DNA from 2 places in the Microlunatus sp. YIM B11417 genome. Region 1 is predicted to be linked to the other one. Evidence: riboswitches for the same ligand, from Rfam matches in the RefSeq annotation. Region 1 holds a riboswitch; the other holds the start of a gene.
The links. A riboswitch is a leader RNA that binds a small molecule or an ion and turns the genes downstream of it on or off. The one in region 1 is predicted to bind S-adenosylmethionine.
Positions count from the first base shown of each region.

Region 2: linked by a shared signal. The riboswitch ahead of AC6CCG_RS20045 (cysteine dioxygenase) and the one ahead of AC6CCG_RS29095 (aminotransferase class V-fold PLP-dependent enzyme) in region 1 are both predicted to bind S-adenosylmethionine.

Region 1 is NZ_JCAMPJ010000009.1:89,951-97,195, forward strand. It holds gene leuA (2-isopropylmalate synthase) at 1-1,292, opposite strand, end outside; gene AC6CCG_RS29090 (hypothetical protein) at 1,457-2,347, opposite strand; SAM riboswitch class IV at 2,461-2,563, shown strand; gene AC6CCG_RS29095 (aminotransferase class V-fold PLP-dependent enzyme) at 2,610-3,974, shown strand; gene AC6CCG_RS29100 (DUF5130 family protein) at 4,087-4,473, opposite strand; gene AC6CCG_RS29105 (hypothetical protein) at 4,460-4,768, opposite strand; gene pyrR (bifunctional pyr operon transcriptional regulator/uracil phosphoribosyltransferase PyrR) at 4,857-5,393, shown strand; gene AC6CCG_RS29115 (aspartate carbamoyltransferase catalytic subunit) at 5,393-6,352, shown strand; gene AC6CCG_RS29120 (dihydroorotase) at 6,352-7,245, shown strand, end outside.
Region 2 is NZ_JCAMPJ010000004.1:102,308-109,552, reverse strand. It holds gene AC6CCG_RS20075 (ABC transporter substrate-binding protein) at 1-435, shown strand, start outside; gene AC6CCG_RS20070 (carbohydrate ABC transporter permease) at 432-1,418, shown strand; gene AC6CCG_RS20065 (carbohydrate ABC transporter permease) at 1,415-2,308, shown strand; gene AC6CCG_RS20060 (LacI family DNA-binding transcriptional regulator) at 2,325-3,326, shown strand; gene AC6CCG_RS20055 (DUF418 domain-containing protein) at 3,516-4,694, shown strand; gene AC6CCG_RS20050 (rhodanese-like domain-containing protein) at 4,648-5,160, opposite strand; gene AC6CCG_RS20045 (cysteine dioxygenase) at 5,157-5,639, opposite strand; SAM riboswitch class IV at 5,853-5,965, opposite strand; gene AC6CCG_RS20040 (hypothetical protein) at 6,079-6,405, shown strand; gene AC6CCG_RS20035 (glycoside hydrolase domain-containing protein) at 6,477-7,245, shown strand, end outside.

The DNA.
Region 1 (7,245 bases):
CGGGGCAGGTCGAGGGCGTGCTCGCTCTTCATGATGTAGGCCACGCCGCCCTTGCCCGACTGGGAATTGACCCTGATCACGGCCTCGTACGTACGCCCGACGTCGTGCGGGTCGATCGGCAGGTAGGGCGCCTCCCAGGCGATCTCGGAGACCTCGATCCCCTGCGCCTCGGCCTTCGACTCCAGATCCTCCAGGCCCTTCTTGATCGCGTCCTGGTGGGACCCGGAGAAGGCGGTGTACACCAGGTCGCCCGCGTACGGATGGCGCGGATGGACCGGCAGGTTGGTGCAGTACTCCACCGTGCGACGGATCTCGTCGATGTCGGAGAAGTCGATCTTGGGGTCGATGCCCTGCGAGAACAGGTTCATGCCCAGCGTGACCAGGTCGACGTTGCCGGTACGCTCGCCGTGGCCGAACAGGCAGCCCTCGACCCGGTCGGCACCGGCCATCAGGGCCAGCTCGGTCGCGCCGACGGCGGTGCCGCGGTCGTTGTGCGGGTGCAGGCTGATCGCGACGTGCTCGCGGTTGCGGACGTTGCGGCCGAACCACTCGATCAGGTCCGCGTACGTGTTCGGGGTGGACATCTCCACCGTCGCCGGCAGGTTCAGGATGATCTCCCGGCCCTCACCCGGCTGCCACACGTCCATCACGGCGTTGCAGACCTCGACCGCGAACTCCGGCTCGGTGCCGGTGAAGATCTCCGGCGAGTACTGGTACCCGAACTCGACGTCGCCCAGGTGCTGCTCGGCGTACTTCACGACCAGCTCGGTGCCGCGGGTGGCCAGCGCCAGGCACTCCGCCTTGTCGATCTTGAAGACGACCCGCCGGAACAGCGGCGCGGTCGCGTTGTAGAGATGGATCGTCGCGGTCTTGGCACCGACCAGGGACTCGGCGGTCCGCTCGATCAGGTCCTCCCGGGCCTGGGTCAGCACCGAGATCGTGACGTCCTCGGGGACCCGCTCCTCGGTGATCAACTGGCGGACGAAGTCGAAGTCGGTCTGGCTCGCCGACGGGAAGCCGACCTCGATCTCCTTGTAGCCCATCCGCACCAGCAGCTCGAACATCCGGAGCTTCCGGGCGGGCGTCATCGGGTCGATCAGGGCCTGGTTGCCGTCCCGCAGATCGGTCGACAGCCAGCGCGGGGCCTTGGTGATCTGCTGCTCCGGCCAGGTGCGGTCGGGCAGGGCGATCGGGGTGTACGCGCGATAACGCTGGAACGGCATCGGGCTGGGCTGCTGCACCGGTACGGACTGGGGACGGGTCGCGCCGACCGGGGTGGTGTTGCTGGTCATGAAAGGTTCCTCGCTGCTGGGTGAACTCCTGTTCGGCTGGACGCACGAACTCCGCAGCGAGGGTGCCAGCCCTTAGCGGGCCTCGCTGCGGCAGCGAAGGAGGAGCGACCAGAGGGTCATGGCGCCCACTGTAGCCACACCGACCCGGATTTGGCCACCCGGCCTCAGCGGCGCCGCCGGCGGGCCAGCAGCCGGTTCAGCAGGACCCCGACGACGACCAGGCCGACCAGCACGGCGATGACGACCAGGCCGCTGGACGGATTGCTGATCGTGAAGGCCGTGATCCAGAAGATCACGGTGGCGCCGATCAGGCAGCCCGCGACGGCCGACAGCGCCTTGTTGCCGGGCGGCGACTGGGGGGTCAGCTCCAGCCGCCGGCTCGGGTGCACGGCACCGGACTCGTACACGTCGGCGAGGTCGGCCAGTTGGTTCAGAGTGCGGGTGGAATCCCAACCAGGCAAGGGACCCGGCACGGCGATCTCGAAGCCGTCACCGGCGAAGGTGATCATCGACCGCCCCTCCGGGTGGGCCAGCAGCCAGTCGATCACCGCCGGCGGCACGGCGCCGGCGACGCTCGCCGGATCGGCGGCCAGCACTTGGAACTGTTCGTCGAAGCGGCTGTGCCCGGTCGCGACCTCGGTCAACCCGCCGAAGAACATCGTCGGCAGGCCGAGGGCTCGGGAGACGATCTTCAACGGCACCGTCTGCGGTCCGAGCACCTGGATCGAGTGATGCACGACCCGGCTCGTCGAGCCGTTGGACACCGTCTGCGTCGAATACTCCAGCAGGACCACCCGGCGGCCGCGGTACTCGGCGGCGAAGGCGTAGTCGAACGGCTTGCCGGTCCCGGTGTACGAAGCGCCGGTCAGTGGGTCGGCCACCCGCCCGAACGGCAGCCCAAGTTCCGCGGTGAACCAGCGTGCGCCGAGCCGGCGGCCGAGGTCGTCACACTCGGCGCGCAACCGGCGCTTGCGGCGCAGGCTGGCGACGGCGATCCCGACGAACCCGATCACGAACCCGCAGACGATGATCAATGCGGAGATGCCCTGATCCATGGCGGTCACCCTAGCGACCGGGCAGTCTCATAAATCGGACACCCTTCTCAAAATGTGGCCAATCGGCTTGCGTCGCCGCGGTGCCGTCGGCTGCAATGGTCGGCAGCAGTACGTGTGACGAGTACCAGCGTTCAGCCCCGGCTTGCTGGTCGGCAACCCTCCTCCGCGGCGGGGTGCCCCGGGTGAACACACGGCCACCCTTGGCAAGCGCGGGCCGTACCGGAAGATCGTCCGAGGCCCCACGACCGTGAGGAGTCCGGCGATGTCCGTCGTCATCGAATCCCGTACCGCCACCGACCTGCGGTGTCTGCCGTCGATCGCTCCGCTGCGTACGGTGAGCGGCGCCGACCTCGTGGTCCCGCTGGTGAACGGCGATGCCACGCCGTACGTGAACCTCGACTACGCCGCCAGCGCGCCGGCCCTGACCGAGGTGCTGGACGAGCTCGGCCGGGCCCTGCCCTACTACGCGTCGGTGCACCGCGGCGCCGGCTACGCGTCGGCCGCCAGCACCACCGCGTACGAGCAGGCCCGCCGGACCGTCGCCGCGGCGACCGGGGCCCGCGCCGACGACCACGTGATCTTCACCCGCAACACCACCGACGCCCTGAACCTGCTGGCCCGGGCGGTCGCGGCCGACCTCGACGTGGTCTGCCTCGACATCGAGCACCACGCGAACCTGCTGCCCTGGCAGCAGCGCGGCGCGACCGTGCTCACCGCCCGCCCGACCATCGCCGCGACCCTCGACCTGCTGGCCGCCGAGCTCGCCCGGCCCGAGGTCGGCCTGCTCGCGATCACCGGCGCCTCCAACGTGACCGGCGAGACGCTGCCACTGGACCGGATCGCCGAGCTGTGCCGGCGGACCGGGACCCGGCTCGCCGTCGACGGGGCCCAGCTGGTGCCGCACCGGGACGTGGACCTGGCCAGCACCGGGATCGACTACCTGGCCTTCTCCGGCCACAAGACCTATGCCCCGTTCGGCGCCGGGGTCCTGGTCGGCCGGTCCGACTGGCTGGACACGGCGCCGCCCTACCTGGCCGGCGGCGGTGCGGTCCGCCGGGTCCGTACCGACGACACGGAGTGGACCACCGGCCCGGCCCGACACGAGGGCGGCACCCCGAACGTACTCGGCGCGGTCACCCTGGCCGCGGCCTGCCGCACCCTCACCGGCCTCGGCCGGCTGCGCCGGGACCGGCACGAGCGGGCGCTGACCGACCGGCTGCGGGCCGGGCTCACCCAGGTGCCGGGCGCGCGGCTGCTGCGGATCTTCGACGACAGCACCGACACCGTCGGCATCGTCGCGTTCACGATCGAGGGTTTCGACGCGGGGTTGGTGGCGGCCTACCTGTCGGCCGAGCACGGCGTCGGGGTCCGGGACGGCAAGTTCTGCGCCCATCCGCTGCTGAACCGGCTGGGCTGCGCCGACGGGGCGATCCGAGTCAGCGTCGGGCTGGGCTCCTCGTCAGCCGATGTCGATGCCCTGCTGACCGGCCTGCACCGGCTGATCACGGACGGCCCGAGCTGGAGCTACGGCGAGGTGGACGGACGGATTCAGCCGGTGCCCGACCCACGCCCGGCGCCGGACTGGTTGCCCGAGCTGGAGACCGGAGGCACCGGCTGCCGCGGCTGACGTCACAACTCTCCCTGAGCTTGTCGAAGGGCACGGCATGACCTGGCTTGGCCCTTCGACAGGCTCAGGGCACTGGACTGCGGCCCTTCGACAGGCTCAGGGCACCGAGGTGTCAGGGGTTGACGTGCAGCGTGCGCGGCTTGCGGGCCGCCTCGCCGAGCTGCTGGATGCCGAGCACCAGGCCACCGACGATGTCGCCGCCGGCGAACGAGGACTGCATGCTCGCCGCGGCCAGCCGGCATTCAAGATCATCCAGCGTACGCCGCGCCTCGGCACCGGTGACGATCTCGAGCGCCCGGAAGCCGGGGTCGCAGAGCACCAGGACCGAATGGCGCGGGTCGTCGAGCCCGGCGTGCAGCCGCTCGGCGTACCGCCGGGAATCCTCCTCGGCGACGCCGATGAAGACGGAGAAGGTCAGCCCGGACACCGACTCGGCGTTGGCGACCGCCTGCTCGATCCGGTGCAGCTGCTGCGGGGTCAGATCGTTACCAGCGGGCACTTGCGCCTCCGACCTCGGCCGCCGGGGCGGCGGGCAGTTCACCGGCGGTGGCGCCCTGTTCCAGTTGAGCCGGTTCGGCACCGCGACCGAGCCAGATCGGCTCGGTGACCGCGAGCGACTGCCGCTGGTTGGCCCGGATCAGCGAGGGCGCCTTGCCCAGCGCGAAGATCGCCAGGAACACCAGCCCCGGGATGCCCACCAGCACGCCCAGCGTCTGCAGGACGGTCGGGTTCGCGACCTCGGGCCAGCCCGATAGCGTTTCGAGGGGCACTACCATGCTCAGCAGTTCACTCACGCCCCATACGGTAGTCGATCACGCCCCAGAAGGAGGCACCGTGTCCGACCGCGCAGCCGACGCGTCCGCGGCGGATTCCCGAGTGGTGATGGACGCCGAGCAGATCTCCCGGGCGTGTGCCCGGATGGCGCATCAGCTGCTGGAGGCGAACCGCGGCGCGGACGGTCTGGTGCTGCTCGGCATCCCGACCCGCGGCGTGCCGCTGGCCGAGCGGCTGGCCGAGGCGATCGCCGGCGTCGAGGGAGTCCAGGTCCCGGTCGGGGCGCTCGACATCACGCTCTACCGGGACGACCTGCGCCGCAACCCGACCCGGGCGCCGGCCCAGACCCGGCTGCCGGTGGACCTGGACGACACGACGGTGGTGCTGGTCGACGACGTCCTCTATTCCGGGCGTACGGTGCGCGCGGCGCTGGACGCGCTCGGTGATCTTGGTCGGCCCCGTGCGGTACGGCTCGCGGTGCTGGTCGACCGGGGGCACCGGCAGCTGCCGATCCGGGCCGATCATGTCGGCAAGAACCTGCCCACCGCGGCCAGTGAACGGGTCCAGGTGCGGCTCGCCGAACTCGACGGCGTGAACGAGGTCACGATCACCCGGGACTCGGGTGCGGAGGGGGAATCCGCCTGATGCGACATCTGTTGTCCGCAGCCGATCTCGATCATGACGAGATCGTCGAGATCCTCGATCTCGCCGAGGAGATGGCCCAGGTGCTGCACCGGCCGATCAAGAAGCTGCCGGCCCTGCGCGGCCGCACCGTGGTCAACCTGTTCTTCGAGGACTCGACCCGGACCCGGTCGTCGTTCGAGATCGCCGGCAAGTGGCTGTCCGCGGATGTGATCAACATCAGCGCCAAGGGATCCTCGGTGTCCAAGGGCGAATCGCTGCGCGACACGGTGCTCACCGTGGCGGCGATGGGCGTCGATGCTCTGGTGATCAGGCACCAGGCCTCCGGCGCGCCGCTGCAGGCCTCGCAGTGGATCGACGCGCACGTGATCAACGCCGGCGACGGGATGCACGAGCATCCGACCCAGGCCCTGCTGGACGCGTTCACCATCCGCCGCCACCTCCGGGAGCAGGATCCGGACACCGTGGACTTCACCGGCCGGACCGTCGCGATCGTCGGTGACATCACGCACTCCCGGGTCGCGCGCAGCAACGTGGCGCTGCTGCGCACGCTCGGGGCGAACGTGATCATCGTGGCCCCGCCGACCCTGCTGCCGTCCGGGATCGACAGCTGGCCGGTGGAGGTCTCGACCGACCTCGACGCGGTGCTGGACCGGGCCGACGTGATCATGATGCTGCGGGTGCAACGGGAACGGATGTCCGGTGGCTACTTCCCCACCCCACGGGAGTACACGGTGTCGTACGGGCTCACCCGGGACCGGCTGGCCAAGCTCCGGCCGGGAGCAGCGATCTGCCACCCCGGCCCGATGAACCGCGGCCTGGAGATCTCCGCCGACGCGGCCGACGCCGCGAACTCGTTGATCTTGGACCAGGTCGCCGCCGGTGTCGCGGTCCGGATGAGCGTGCTCTACGAACTGCTCGGCGGCGCCGACGAGACCGTACCGACGAAGGAGCACGCCTGATGAGCTCGATCATGATCACCGGAGCCGACCTGGCCGGTTCCGGTCCGGGCGATTTGTTGATCATGGACGGGCAGTTCGCCGACCCGGACCGGGCGCCCGCCGACGTGCAGCGGTTCGACGCCGCCGGCCTGGTCGCGCTGCCCGGGCTGGTCGACCTGCACACCCATCTGCGCGAGCCGGGCCGGGAGGACGCCGAGACCGTCGAATCGGGTACGGCGGCCGCGGCCCGGGGCGGCTTCACCGCTGTCCTGGCGATGGCCAACACCGACCCGGTCACCGACACCGCCGAGGCCGCCGCGCACGTGGCCGCTCTCGGCCGGCGGGCCGGCCACACCCAGGTGGTCCCGGTCGGCGCCGTCACCAAGGGCCTGGCCGGCGCCGAACTCGCCGAGCTCGGCCTGATGGCCCGGTCGGCGGCCGGGGTCCGGGTGTTCTCCGACGACGGCCACTGTGTCGGCGACGCGCGGCTGATGCGCCGGGCGCTCGAATACGTACGGGCGTTCGGCGGCGTGATCGCCCAGCACGCCCAGGATCCACGGCTGGCCGGGCCGGACGCCTGCTGCCACGAGGGCGAGATCTCCGGCCGGCTCGGGCTGGCCGGCTGGCCGCCGGCGGCCGAGTCGACCATCGTCGCGCGGGACGTCGAGCTGGCCGAGCTGACCCGGTCCCGGGTGCACGTCTGCCACGTGTCCACCGCCGAGACGGTCGAGGTGCTGCGCTGGGCGAAGCGGCGCGGCATCGCCGTGACGGCCGAGGTGACGCCGCACCACCTGCTGCTCACCACGGACCTGGTCACCGGCTACGACCCGATCTACAAGGTCAATCCGCCGCTGCGGCCGAGCGAGCACGTGACGGCCCTGCGGGAGGCGCTGGCCGACGGCACCATCGACGCG
Region 2 (7,245 bases), on a different contig from region 1:
AAGAAGCTCAAGTGGGGTTGCGCCCCGGTGCCGCAGATCGGCACCACCCAGGCGACCTGGGCCGGCTCGCACCAGTTCGTGCTGCCGCGCCAGACCAAGCCCGACGAGAACAAGGCCAAGGCGGCCCGCTTCTTCGTCAACTGGATCTCGCAGCAGTCGCTCGGCTGGGCCGACGCCGGCATGGTGCCGGCCCGGAACTCGGTCCGCGAGCTGCCGGAGTTCCAGGAGAAGACCGAGGTGCTGGAGTTCACCAAGGAGATCGACTACATCAAGTTCACCCCCCCGATCCCCGGCGTCGGTGACGTGATGACCGAGTGGACCACCGGCGTCAGCGAGGCCATGCTGGGCCGCGCCCCGATCGCCGACGCCCTGGGCAAGGCGGCCGAGAAGGGCAACAAGATCCTCGAGTCCAACAAGAAGAAGTACGGCCGATGAGCACGACCGTCCAGGAGCAGAACGCGTCCCGGACGGTCGACGGTTCGCCGGCCCGGCGGCGCCGAGGGTTGCGGTTGCACCATCCGCTCACTCCGTACGCGCTGTGTGCCCCGTACGTGATCTTGCTGCTCACGTTCGTGGTCGGGCCGGCCATCTTCGGGGTCTGGATCAGCCTGCACGACTGGGACTTCCTGCTGCCGGAGAAGCCGTTCATCGGGATGCAGAACTATCTCGATCTGTTCGATCCCGAGTCGGTGATCTCGGAGAACTTCTGGATCGGCATGCAGAACACGGCGATCTTCACCGTGGCCAGCGTGCCGTTCCTGGTCGTGATCCCGCTCGCGGTGGCGCTGCTGCTGAACCGCAGGTTCCCGGCCCGGACGTTCTTCCGGGCGATGATCTTCGCCCCGTTCGTGCTCGGCATCGCCGTGATCGGCGTGTTGTTCAACTACCTGCTGGAGACCGACTTCGGCCTGATCAACGCCGTGATCGAGTTGTTCTACCGGTTCTTCGACCTGTTCCTGCCGTTGGCGCCGTACCAGCCGATCGGCTGGACGCAGACCCAGCCCTGGGCCTGGGTGGCGCTGGTCGGCATGACGGTCTGGTGGACGCTCGGCTTCAACACCGTGATCTACCTGGCCGGCATCCAGGGCATCCCGGTCGAGCAGTACGAGGCCGCCGAGATCGACGGAGCCGGCGGCTGGAACAAGCTCATCCACATCACCCTGCCGGGGTTGCGGATGGTGATGATCTTCATCGTGACCACGACGATCCTGGCCAGTGCCAACATGTTCGGCCAGTCCTACCTGGTCACCAACGGCGGTCCCGGTGACAGCACCCGGACCGCGATCATGGTGATGACCGAGGAGGGCCTGCGCGGCTTCAAGATGGGCACCGCGTCCGCGATGAGCTACGTGCTGGCGATCTGTCTCGCGATCATCTCCGTGATCAACTTCCTGGCCATGAGGGAGCGTAAGCCATGACCACGACCGTCGAACCCGAGGCGCCGCGGCGGTCGCGGCCCACATCGACCCATCGGCGGGCGTACCGCAGGGAACACAATGGCCCGGTCTTCTGGGTGGGCCTGGTGCTGCTGTCGATCATCTTCGTGGCACCGATCCTGTGGATGTTCCTGACCTCGTTCCGCAGCCAGGCCGACGCCCGGCGGATCCCGATCTCGCTGGTTCCGGACGAGATCACCCTCCGCGCGTTCGAGATCATCTTCAACCAGGATCAGAACCCGGTGCTGCTCTGGGCGTTCAACTCCCTCGTCGCGGCCGTACTGCATTCCCTGTTGGTGCTGGCGATCTCGTCGATGGCCGCGTACGCCCTGGCCCGGATGCAGTTCCGTGGCCGGAACCTGATCTTCGGCGTGCTGATCGGCACCATGTTCGTGCCGGGCTTCATCTTCCTGATGCCGAACTACCTGCTGATGGACGGCCTGGGCTGGTTGGACACGCTGTTCGCCCTGGTGGTGCCCGGTGCCGCCGGCGCGTTCGGGGTCTTCTTCCTGCGCCAGTTCTTCCTGTCCATCCCGCGGGAGCTGGAGGAGACCGCGCTGATCGACGGCGCCAACACCTGGACCATCCTGACCCGGATCGTGATCCCGATCTCGCGGCCGGCGCTGGTCACCCTCGGTGTGCTGGCGTTCCTCGGCAACTGGAACGACTTCGTCTGGCCGATCTTCGTCCTGTTCTCGCCGGAACGGATGACGCTGCCGGCCGGTCTGTCCAGTCTGCGCGGTGCGTTCGCGGTCGACTACCCGGTGGTGATGGCCGGTGCGACCGTCGCCGCCATCCCGGTGTTGATCTTGTACGCTTTCGTGCAGCGTTACGTGATCGAGGGTGTCGCCACCAGCGGCATCAAGGGCTGAACCCGCGGAGGGTGGCATGGTTGCCCGGCTGAAGGATGTCGCCGAGTTGGCCGGGGTCAGCGTCAAGACGGCCTCGAACGTCGTCAACGAGTACGAACACGTCAGCCCGGCCACCCGGGCCAAGGTGCAGGCCGCGATCGAGGAGCTGCGCTACCGGCCCAACGTCAGTGCGCGGCAGCTGAAGCACGGCCGGGCCGGCTTCATCGCCCTGGCGTTGCCGCAGCTGGACTCGCCGTACTTCGCCGAGCTCGGCGCCCGGTTCAGCGCGGCGGCCGCCAAGCTCGGTTCGCTGCTGCTGCTGGACGCGACGGGGGCCGAGCCGGAGGCGGAGCGGCTGGTGCTGAACGGCATGCGGTCGCACGTGATCGACGGGATGATCTTCTCGCCGCTGGCGGTCGACGCCGACGAGATCGCCGGCCGGGCGGACGATCTGCCGCTGGTGCTGCTCGGTGAGCGGGCCGTACCGCCCGGTTTCGATCATGTCGCCGTCGACTCGGTCGCCGCGTCGCGGGCGATGACCGATCACCTGATCTCGCTGGGCCGGACCAGGATCGCCGCGATCGGCCGGGAGTCGGTCGCCGGCACGGCGTCGGTCCGGCTCGAGGGCTATCGGCAGGCGTTGGCGAGTGCCGGGCTGCCGTACCGGCCGGAGCTGGTGATCGGAGTCGCCCACTACGACCGGATCGACGGCAAGCAGGCGATGGAGCAGTTGCTGGCGCTGCCGGAGCCGCCCGACGCGGTCTTCTGTTTCAACGACCTGATGGCGATCGGCGCGGTCCGCGCCTGTGTCGAGGCCCGGGTCGACGTGCCGGGCCGGATCGCCATCGCCGGCTTCGACGACATCGCCGAGGGCCGCTTCGGCAACCCGACCCTGACCACCGTCGCCGCCGATCTGGAGTTCCTCGCCGAGGAGGCACTGCGGCTGCTGCTGGCCCGGATCGCGGATCCGGACCGCCCGGCCGAGTCCGTCGCGGTGCCGTGGACCCTGCGGTTGCGTGAGAGCTCGATCGGCCGCTAGCCACAACGCTCCCTGAGCTTGTCGAAGGGCAACGTCGGATGTGGCTGGCCCTTCGACAGGCTCAGGGCACGAAAGGTCGGGTCAGGGCACGCAAGGTCGGGTCAGGGGACGAAAGCTCTGGACGATCGGACCGGTGTTCTGGCCGATCGGGGCCTCGCCTCACACCCCTTTTGCTGCTGGGCTGGTGCCATGACCAGTTCAACCGGACGGATGCTCGCCCCGGACCTTGCCCGCGGCTTCATGCTGCTGCTGATCGCATTGGCCCATGCGCCGTTGTTGATCACCGGACCTGACCTGGCGAACATCGACGAGCGGCTCCGGCCGGCGAGTGGAGTGGCCGATCAGCTGGCCAATCTCGGTCTGACCTTCTTCGTCTTCAGCCGGTCGTTCCCCTTGTTCGCCGCCCTGCTCGGGTACGGCCTCGTGTTGATCATCGAAAGCCGGCGGCGGCGCGGCGAGCCGGACGCCGTGATCCGGTCCCGGATCCGCCGGCGCGGCCGTTGGATGGTGATCTTCGGCCTCGGGATGGCGCTGCTGGTCACGCCGGTGGAGATCCTCGCCCCGTACGGGGTGATCACGATCCTGCTGGCCGGCGTCCTGGTCCGCGACGACCGGGCGTTGCGCCGGGTGATCATCGTGCTGGCCGGGGTCGCCGTGATCACCTCGGTCCTGCTCGGCTTCGCGCTCTCGGCGGGTCCCACCGAAGGCGCTCCGGCGATGGCGCTCGGGCACCTCGGCTACGCCCCGGCCGACCTGGCCCACCGGCTGACCAGCTGGGTGTTCGGGGCGATCATCAACGTCACGCTGTTCCCGATCGCGCTGGCCGTCCTGGTCGGTGCCTGGGCCGCCCGCCACCGGCTGCTCGAGGAGCCGGAGCGCAACCTCGGCCTGCTGCGCCGGATCGTCGCGATCGGGCTGCCGGTCTCGCTGCTCGGCGCGGTGCCGCTGGCCCTGATCGGGACCGGGACGCTGGGGCCCGAGCACGGCTGGTGGGCCCAGGCGCTCCATGTGACGTCCGGTCTCGCCGGCGGCTTCGCGTACGCCGCGATCTTCGGGCTGATCGGACGGCGCGTCCCGGCCACCGCCCGGTGGACCCGGCCGTTGACCGCGATCGGGCAGCGCTCGCTGACCTGCTACATCGTCATGGAGACGACGCTGATCCTGGTGTCGTCGACCGCGTTCCTCGGCTTCGGCGCCCGGGTCGGCCCGGCCGGCGCGATGCTGATCGGCCTGACCGCCTGGCTGGTCGCGGCCCTCGTGGCCAATCTGCTGCGGGCCGCGGACCGGCCCGGTCCGGCGGAGTGGTTGCTCCGCCGGCTGGTCAACCGGCCCGGCCGGGTCGCCGAGCCGGCGAGCTCGGGTGGGTGATCAGGCGGGCGAAGCGGCCGGCCGGAGTGCCCGGATCGCAGACCAGCATCTCCGACCACTGCCGCCAGATCGCCTCCAGCCAGCCGCGGTAGCCGCCGCTGACCCAGGTCACGTTGCCGCGGCCGCGCCGGTGCAGCACCTCGGCCAGCCGGTCCGACCGGTCGCCGGCACCGCAGACCAGGATCACGGTCGTCTCGTCGGACAGGTCCAGCTCGGCCACCTGGTCGGCGCCGAGCAGCAGCGCCCCGGGCAGCTCACCGGTCCGTCGGCGTTCGGCCGGGGAGCGGAGATCGATCACGGTGGCGCCGGCGTCCCAGGCGTGCCGGGCCTCGGCCGGAGTCAGCGCCGGCAGCCGCGGCGCGATCCGGACCGGTGGCGCGGTGAGCGTCGTGCCGTGCACGCCGACATCGAGAGTCGTGCCGTGCACGCCGACATCGAGAACCGTACCGGCGGGGGAGAGGTTCACCGCGGCGCCCCGATCAGGCGGACGTCGACCGAGTCGAGCAGATCGCCGTAGCGCGCGTACCGCCTGGCCTCGACCAGCGTCGGCGGGTAGAGATGCAGGCTGATCGCGGGATCGGACGAGCTGTTCACCAGCCGGTGGATGTGGAACGGGCCGAACTCCGTCGGCCGCCCGGCCTCGTGCACGATCGGCTCGGGGTCGATCTGGGCCGGCCGGGTCGGGTCGTCCCAGGCCAGGTGCTCCAGCAGGGTGCCCTGCAGGACCAGGATGACACCGCTGCCGGCGCCGTGGTCGTGCCAGTCGGTCGACTGGCCGGGCAGCCAGGTCTGCAGCCAGGCCTCGTAGTCGGGCGCCGAGTGGAGATGGGTACGGAAGCGGCTGTCCGGGTCGAAGGTGACCGCGGAGTGCCAGAGCCGCGGCGTGGCCGCGATGATCCTGGCGTGCTGGACCAGGTGAGGGTTCGGGGAATCGAAATCGGACATGATCATCCTCGGGGCAGGGCCGAGCCTCGTGTCGCCGTACGGCGAGCCGGGCAGGGCGGGGTTGTCGAAGGGACGCGGTCAGCGCATTCGACAACAGACGGCGCTTGCCGTCCGAGCAAGATCAACATGGAGCCGGGAACGGAACGCCGCCGCGGGGTCCCGCCAGAGCGGTTCCGCTGTTCCCTTCGTCATCATCGTGCCTCCGCATGTTCTGGAAGTGGCTTGTCCGACGCTCTGCCGGACCAGGTCCTCACCCGGAGCACCCCACCCGCTTCCGCGAGGGTTGCCGGTCAGCGAGCCGGGGCTTGGCGCTGACACTCATGACCTGCCTCGATGATCCACGACGACCGGCGCCTGATTCAACCGAGTTCCACTGTGTCCCACATCACGGACGGTGGTCCAGGTTGGAAAAATCGCTCAGGTGTTCGATACTGACGGGATGGCAGGCGTCAGGGACTCGTTCTGGTGGGAGAAGCTCTCGCCGGAGGAGCAGCAACAGGTCGAGAACGAGGAGTGGCCGCCGGGGGAGACCGCACGTTTCCTGGCCGACCACACCCGGATCGAGGTGGAGGCACGGGTGGTCTGGGCCCGCGACGGGGAGGAGTGGGTCCGCGGCCATGTCACCCGCTGGGTCCGGCCCGTGGTCCTGGTCGAGCTGCACGATCGGCGACGAGCTCGGGTCTGGCTGCCGGCCGGTGACGTCCGCCGGGTGATCGCTCCGGGGTCCGATCGGGACCCGCCGCCGACGGCGGGGCCAGTGGTCTAATCGGGATGTTTGTCGCCGTGCTGGGCCGGTTCCAACAATGAGGTTTCCACCGACTGTAGGGGAGTCAGCCGATGAAGCCGTTCCCGTTGTTCGCTGCCCTGGTGCTCGCCGTCGCCTGTGTCGCGACCGCGCTCACCGCGCCCGCGGCCCAATCGGCCGCGAAGCCTTTACTGTGGGCCGCGCGCGCGTCCACGCACGTCTTTCCGGACTCGTTGCCGGACGACACCGGCGGCGCTCCGGCGCTCGCCCTCGACTCGGCCCGGAACGAGTTCGAGGCCGGCCAGGTCGTCGTCCGCTGGGACCGCGAGTTCACGATCAAGAAGGTCTCGTTCGGTTCGCTGACCTCCGGTCGGCACTCGATCGCCGGGTCGAACCTGTCGTACAACTTCGTCAAGTTCACCTCGCTGAACCACAACTCGGTCTTCGACAAGAACGGCAGCAAGCAGATCGTCTACGCGCCGAGTCGGACCGCGCCGGACGAGTTCCCGGACGGCCTGTCGAACACGCCGACGGTCAAGGTCGAGGCCAACCGGACCCAGCCGATCTGGGTCCGGGTCAAGGTGCCGCGGGACGCCGCCGGCGGGGTCTACCGCGGCACCGTCACGCTGGAGACCGACCAGGGCAACCTGAGCCTGCCGCTGTCGATCAACGTCCGGCCGGTGACCATCCCGGACACCAAGGACAGCGGCTTCACCGACGTCGAGTGGACGTTGTTCTTCGGTACGGTCTCGTATCAGGAACCGCCGGTCGAGACGATGCTCGCCAACTACGGCTTCTCCCCGTTCAGCCCCGAGTGGTGGAAGCTGATGGAGGACTACGCGCGGATCCGCAAGGACTACC